DNA from 2 places in the Sphingomonas sp. Xoc002 genome. Region 1 is predicted to be linked to the other one. Evidence: riboswitches for the same ligand, from Rfam matches in the RefSeq annotation. Region 1 holds a riboswitch; the other holds the start of a gene.
The links. Region 1 has a riboswitch for cobalamin ahead of ACQR50_RS13475 (DUF1636 domain-containing protein). Riboswitches for the same ligand answer to the same signal wherever they lie in the genome.

Region 1 (3,437 bases):
TCAGCGTCTGCCCCTTCTGGTGCGCGTGCTTGGCGATCTTGGCGGCGTTGTCGTAACCGATCTCGGGCGCCAGCGCCGTCACCAGCATCAGCGAGCGGTCGAGCAACTCGGTGATCCGGTCGCGATTGACCGTCATCCCCTCGACCGTCCGCTCGGCGAAACTCTCCATGCCGACCGACAGCAAGTGGATCGAGCGCAGCACGTTCGACCCGATTAGCGGCTTGAAGACGTTCAGTTCCAGATGCCCCTGAAGCCCGCCGACCGTGACGGCGGCATTGTTGCCGATCACCTGCGCGGCGACCATGGTCAGCATCTCGCACTGGGTCGGATTGACCTTGCCCGGCATGATCGAACTGCCCGGCTCGTTGGCGGGCAGTTCCAGCTCGCCCAGCCCCGAGCGCGGGCCGGAGCCCAGCAAACGGATGTCGTTGGCGATCTTGGTCAGCGCCACCGCCAGGACATTCAGCGTCCCATGCAGGTCGACCAGCCCGTCATTGCTCGCCAGCGCCTCGAACTTGTTGGGCGCGGTCACGAAATCGAGACCGGTCGCCTCGGCGATCTCCGCCGCGATCGCCTCGGCAAAGCCGTTCGGCGCGTTCAGCCCGGTGCCGACCGCCGTCCCTCCCTGCGCGAGCGGCAGGATATTGCGGTGGAGCGTCCCCTCGATCCGGTCGCGGGCATTGGCGAGTTGCTGCACATAGCCCGAAAATTCCTGGCCCAGGGTCAGCGGGGTCGCGTCCTGCAAATGGGTGCGGCCGATCTTGACGATCGAATCCCAGTCCTTCGCCTTAGCCTCCAGCGCGGCATGGAGCCGGTCGAGCGCGGGGAAAAGCTGCCTCGTCACGGCAATCGCGGCGGCGACGTGGAGTGCGGTCGGGAACGTGTCGTTGGAGGACTGGCCGCGATTCACATCGTCATTGGGGTGGACCGGCGACTTGCCGCCACGCGTACCGGTCAGCATCTCGTTGGCGCGGCCCGCAATCACCTCGTTCGCGTTCATGTTGGACTGGGTGCCGGAGCCGGTCTGCCAGATGACGAGCGGGAACTGCTCGTCATGGCGCCCGTCGATCACCTCCTGCGCCGCCGCCTCGATCGCATCGGCCTTGTCCGCCGTCAGGCCATGGCCGCGATTGATCCGCGCCGCCGCCTTCTTCACGATGGCAAGCGCATGGACGATGCCGATCGGCATCTGCTCGCGCGCGCCGAAGGGGAAATTCTCCAGGCTGCGCTCGGTCTGCGCGCCCCAATAGGCGCTGGCGGGGACTTGGATGGGGCCGATCGAGTCGGTTTCGGTGCGGGTGGTGGCGTTCTGGGTCATGCGGCAGGGACTCACCGATGGGGTCAGGGGTTCCACCCATATAGTCACCGCGACGCCGACGGACGAGGGCACAGTGCTTGCCACCCGGCCCCTGCCCGCCTATCGCCGCCCTCGCGACAGGTTCCTTGAAAGAGGATGAAAAGGGAATGGGGTGCGACACCCCGGCTGCCCCTGCAACTGTAAGCGGCGAGCCGCCCGCCACGACGCCATTGGGGTAATCTCCGAGAAGGCGGCGGACCGGCCCCGACCCGCGAGCCAGGAGACCTGCCCGTCGTGGTCGTCCTTCGGCTGGTCAGGGTGTACCGGACGGAACGGGGCTTTCCCCTCGCGCGGCGACAGCGCCTTTGGAGACTTGCCCGATGTACGAGCCCTTTTCATGCTGAAGCCCGCCGCGAACGGCCCCGCCGTGGTCGCCTGCAACACCTGCCGCCTGTCCGCCGAGGCGCGCGAAAACGACCAGGGCCAGCGCGGCGGCGCGCTGCTGGTCGAGGCGTTGCGCCGGGTGCAGGCGTCCGACCCCGCCTATACGCATATCGCGGTCGAGGAGATGCCCTGTCTCTTCGCCTGCCAGTCCTTCTGCACCGTCCATCTGCGCTGCCCCGGCAAGGTCGGATACGTCATGGGCAAGTTCACCCCCGATGACGACGCCGCGCGCGCCATATTGGACTATGCCCGCGCCTATGCCGACAGCGACTGGGGACAGGTGCCCTACAAGCAATGGCCGCAAGGGGTGAAAGGCCATTTCCTGACCCGCACGCCCCCCGAAGGATATGTCGTCGAATGACCGCTTTTCCCGACATCGCCGCGTTCGAGACGGCACTCGCCACCCTGCCCCGGCCCGACGACCAGGCCCGCGCCGCCGCCACCGCGCGACAAGGCCAGTTGACCAAGCCGCCGGGCTCGCTGGGCCGCCTGGAGGATATCGCGATCTTCCTCGCCGGATGGCAGGGCGTCGAGCGGCCCCGGATCGAGCGCGGCCGCGCGGTCATCTTCGCGGGCAATCACGGTGTCACCGCCCGCGGGGTCAGTGCCTTTCCGGCCGAGGTGACGGAGCTGATGGTCGCCAATTTCGCCGCCGGCGGGGCCGCGATCAACGCGCTGGCGGCGGCGGCTGGGCTGGAACTGGCCGTGGTGCCGCTCGACCTCGACCGACCGACCGCCGACTTCACGGCCGCCCCCGCGATGACCGAGGAAGAGTGCCTGAACGCGCTGTCCGCCGGGGCCGAGGCGGTGGGCGATGCCGACCTGCTCGTGCTGGGCGAGATGGGGATCGGCAACAGCACCGCCGCCGCCGCGCTCGCCGCCGCCAGTTTCGGGGGCGGCCCGGCCCTGTGGGTCGGGCCGGGCACGGGGGTCGATGCGCAGGGCGTTCAGCGCAAGGCGGCGGTGGTGGCAGAGGGCCTTGCGCTACACCGCGAACATCTGACCAGCGCCTTCGAGATCCTGCGCCGCCTGGGCGGGCGCGAGATCGCGGCAATGGCAGGCGCGGTGCTGGCCGCCCGGCACAAGCGCATCCCAGTCGTGCTCGACGGTTTCATCGGCACCGCCGCCGTCGCACCGCTGGCCCATGCCAATCCGGCGATCAGCGCGCATTGCCTGTCGGGCCATTGTTCGGCCGAGCCAGGCCATGTCCTGCTGCTCGCCCGGCTGGGGCTGGAGCCGATCCTGTCGCTGGGCATGCGGCTGGGCGAGGCGAGCGGCGCGGCGGTCGCGGTGCAGGTCATCCGTTCCGCGATCGCGGCGCATGACGGCATGGCGACCTTTGCCGAGGCGGGCATCGCGGGCGCGTGACCGGCTTTCGCCTGCATCTGCTCCGTCACGGCGAGCCCGAACTGACGGGGCGGATGCTGGGCCGCACCGACAGCCCGGCCACCGCCGGGGGCATCGCGGCCTGTGTCGCGCGGGCGAGCGGGTTGGACGTCACCCGCCGCATCGCCTCCGACCTGTCGCGCGCGCGCGTCTGTGCCGAGGCGATCGGGCCGGCCGAGGTCGATCCGCGCTGGCGGGAACTGGATTTCGGGGACTGGGACGGGCTGGCGGCGGGGGACATCGACCCGGAGGGGCTGGCCCGCTTCTGGGACGATCCCGATGTCGCCCCGCCACCGGGTGGCGAGCGTTG
Region 2 (3,437 bases), 1.1 Mb from region 1:
CTTGGCCGTGGCATCCCAGCGCAGCCAGAGATTGGCCAGCGCCTCGGGCACGTTCGGCGGGGTGCGGCCGCTATAATCCACGCCGCCGGAGCGGAAATCGTCGAACCGCGCATCGAGCAGCGTGCCGTTTGCATCGATCCCGAAGCCCTGCGGCAGATCGAGCGTCACCGCCGCCTCGACGCCCTGCGACGATCGTTGCCCGACCTGCTCGACGGGGCTCGCCAGCGTGCGCTGGGCGAGCAACCCGGTCTTGACGATGCGATAGGCCGTCAGCGTGGCGGTGCCATGTCCGCTCGCGAACAGCCATTTGGCCCCCGCCTCGACCTGGTTCCCGCGCGCGTTGCTATACTGCACCTGCCCGGTCGACACGGTGGTCAGCGTGCCCAGCGGATCGACGCCCGTGGCATATTGCGCATAGAGCGACAGGGTCGGCACCGGTTGATAGACCAGCCCCGCGCGCCACGTCGCGTTGCGGAACGTCTTTTCCAGCACGAAGCGATCCGGCGTGGCGACGGTCCAGCGACGGACATTGTCCACCTCGTAACGGACGCCGCCGACCACCGACCATTTCGGGCCGAGCGTTACCCGATCCTCGGCAAACACCGCCAGTGCGGTGGTGCGGGTGCGATAGCGTGGGGCGATTCCCTGCGTATCGAGGAAATGACCGGGATCGAAGGCGAAGGGATCGACCGCATCGATCTGCTCGACCGAGCCGAAGTCGTTCTCATGGGTGAAGCGGACCAGATTGGCGTCCACCCCGACGACCAGCGCGTTGGCGATGCCCGGCGCGAGTCCCGTGCGCCACGTCACGCTGGCCTGATCGCCCCATTGGGTCAGGTCGTGACGGATGCCGTAATTGCTGCTCCGCCGGATCGTGGCCGGAATACCCGTCGATCCGTCCGCGCACGCGCCGCTCGCACCGACCCAGCAATAATTCTCCAGATTGCGCCAGAAACGGTCGCTGGTCAGGACATAGGCGATGTTGGACAGGCTGACCGCGCTGCTGGGACTCCAGTCGACCCGGATCGAGGCGCGGTCGTCGCGGTACCGCATCCGCCCGTCGCCGACATTATAGTTGCGATCCCGCCCCCGAAGGTCGAGCCGCCCGTCGATCAGCGGGGTGCCGAAATAGGGCATGGGCCGCTGGTCGCCATGATCGCCGCGCACCGTCACCGCCAGTGTCGCGGACGGCGACCAGCGCAACGTCCCCGACAGCGCGACGCTGTCCGACTGCCCCCGATCGACATAGCCGTCGGACCGGCGATAGCTGGCATCCACGCGGTAACCCAGTGTCGGTGTCAGCGGCCCGCCCAGCCCGGCGGCGGCGCGGAAACTGTCCTGCCCGCCAAAACCGATCTCGGCCTGGCCATGGGTCTGCGCGGTGGGCGCGCGCATTACGACATTGACCGCGCCGCCCAGCGCGCCCTGCCCGTAGAGGACCGAGGCAGGGCCGCCCAGCACATCGATCCGCTCGACCATCCAGGGATCGGTCGGGAAGGTGATCGTCCCCGCCGCCGGGAACAGCCGCACGCCGTCGACCAGTTGCAGCACCGATCCCTGCCCCGAAAAGCCGCGCGCGGCCAAGGCCGTGCCGCCATTGCCCGGATTGGCGACGCTCGACAGGCCGGGCGCGCGCGTCTCCGCCTCGACGATCGACACATCGCCGCGGGCGCGGATCGTCCCGCCGTCGAGCGATGCGATGCTGGCGGGCGTCTCCATCGGCGTCAGGCCCAGGCGACTGCCGGTGGCATTGGGTGTGTCGAGCGCCTGTTTCTCCCGCGTGCCGATCACCAGCACGGTGGCGTCGCCCCCCTGTTCCTCCGCCTTTTGCGCGCTTGCCTGCGTCGCCCCCAGCAGAAGCGCCGCGCCACCCCACAGGACCATAGGAACCTGTCCGAATCTGTTACGATATATCATTTCAAAGCCCATAGCGTCTTGTCGCGAACAAGCCGAGGCCTTGCCGCCCGATTTCGGGCAGCCGGGTGACCTGCGTGCGGCACGCCGTTTTCCGCATTCCACAGGGCCACCCATGCGCCTCCGCCACTTATGGCGTCGCTCGTCGGAACAGACCTAGCCTCGACCATCCCCTGGACCGGGCATGAGCGACCTGACGCCGGCAGGTCTCCTGGCTCACGGGTCGTCGCGGACGGATGCGCCTTCCCAGGTTGCCCCAGTGGCTGGATCGCCCATGGCCGATCCGTGCATCGCCGCTCACCGCTTACAGTTGCAGGGACAGCCGCGGATTTGGGGAGCCAAGCCCCCTCACCGTGTTCCCTTTTAATCTCCCTTGTCGGGAGAACCGGCGCGATCATATCGCCGGATCATTCCGGCCTCGTATCGCTACGCGGCGGCGACGGAGGGCGTCAAGCGGGATGAGGTCGCGGCGTCGTTGCGCTATGGCGGCGGCATGGCACGCAGGAACCGTTATCTGATCGCGACGATGCCCGATGGCTATGTGAAGACGATAGGCCCGACATCGCAGCCCTTCACCCATTATTGGCGGATCGTCGCCGATCTGGGCGGGGGCAGGACCGAAGTGTTCTGGGGCCATGCCAAGTCGCGCAAGGCGGCGGTGGCGAACGATGCCGCCATGGCGGAAGCGGTGCGGCAGCGCGGCTGGGTCGGGTATCGGTTCGAGGTCGTCGAACTGGTCGAGGCGGATGTGCCGCCTGAAACCATGAAGAAATCCTCCCCTGGCAGGGGAGGTGGCAGGGCGAAGCCCTGACGGAGGGGTGTCGCCCTCTCGATAGCGGGACACCCCTCCGACGCGCTGTGCGCGCCACCGCCCCTTTCAGGGGAGGAATATAATAAGGGCAGGGACGCATCGCCCCTGCCCTTCCCGTTACTTCTTCGGCTTGTCCTGGCCCGAGGCGTCGGACACGGCCGCACCGGCCGAACGCAGGTCGCGGCCTGCGCCGTTCACGGTGTTGCAGGCCGACAGGGTCAGGACGGCGAACAGGGTAGCACCCAGAGCGATCTTCTTGGTCATGACGATCTCCTCGAAAAAAGGGGGGTGCGGCGGGCCCGATACGCTGGCCCGCCGCGGGTACTCAGCGCAGACGACGGCGGCTGGCCGCCGTTGCGCCAAAGGCGGAGGCACCGGCGCCGACCAGCAGCGCGAGCACCAGGAGGAACGAGGTCTTGGCACCGGCGCCGGCGGCGGCATCGGCGGCCTGCTTGGCCTTGGCGACGGCTTCGTTCTTGGTCTGGACGAATTCGGCCTTGGCCTGATTCACCTGGGCCTGGGCCTGGTCGCGGCCGATCTTGCGCTGGGCGGCGACGATGTCGACCACGCGCGCTTCGGCCCGGGCGCCGTCCGCACCGCCGCGCGCCATGGCGGGCAGCTGCTTGGCGACTTCCTTCTGCGCCTGTTCCGGGGTCATCTGCGCCGGATCGGCGGGCGTTTCGGTCAGATATTTGGCGGCTTCGGCCTGCAC

Region 2: another riboswitch for cobalamin. It lies ahead of ACQR50_RS00815 (TonB-dependent receptor); the one in region 1 lies ahead of ACQR50_RS13475 (DUF1636 domain-containing protein).

Annotation. Positions count from the first base shown of each region.
Region 1 covers NZ_CP191175.1:2,957,659-2,961,095, forward strand. Annotated here, with positions in the region: gene fumC (class II fumarate hydratase) at 1-1,318, opposite strand, end outside; cobalamin riboswitch at 1,420-1,604, shown strand; gene ACQR50_RS13475 (DUF1636 domain-containing protein) at 1,695-2,102, shown strand; gene cobT (nicotinate-nucleotide--dimethylbenzimidazole phosphoribosyltransferase) at 2,099-3,109, shown strand; gene ACQR50_RS13485 (histidine phosphatase family protein) at 3,106-3,437, shown strand, end outside.
Region 2 covers NZ_CP191175.1:157,685-161,121, reverse strand. Annotated here, with positions in the region: gene ACQR50_RS00815 (TonB-dependent receptor) at 1-1,884, opposite strand, end outside; cobalamin riboswitch at 2,099-2,319, opposite strand; gene ACQR50_RS00810 (hypothetical protein) at 2,408-2,725, shown strand; gene ACQR50_RS00805 (entericidin A/B family lipoprotein) at 2,843-2,989, opposite strand; gene ACQR50_RS00800 (hypothetical protein) at 3,051-3,437, opposite strand, start outside.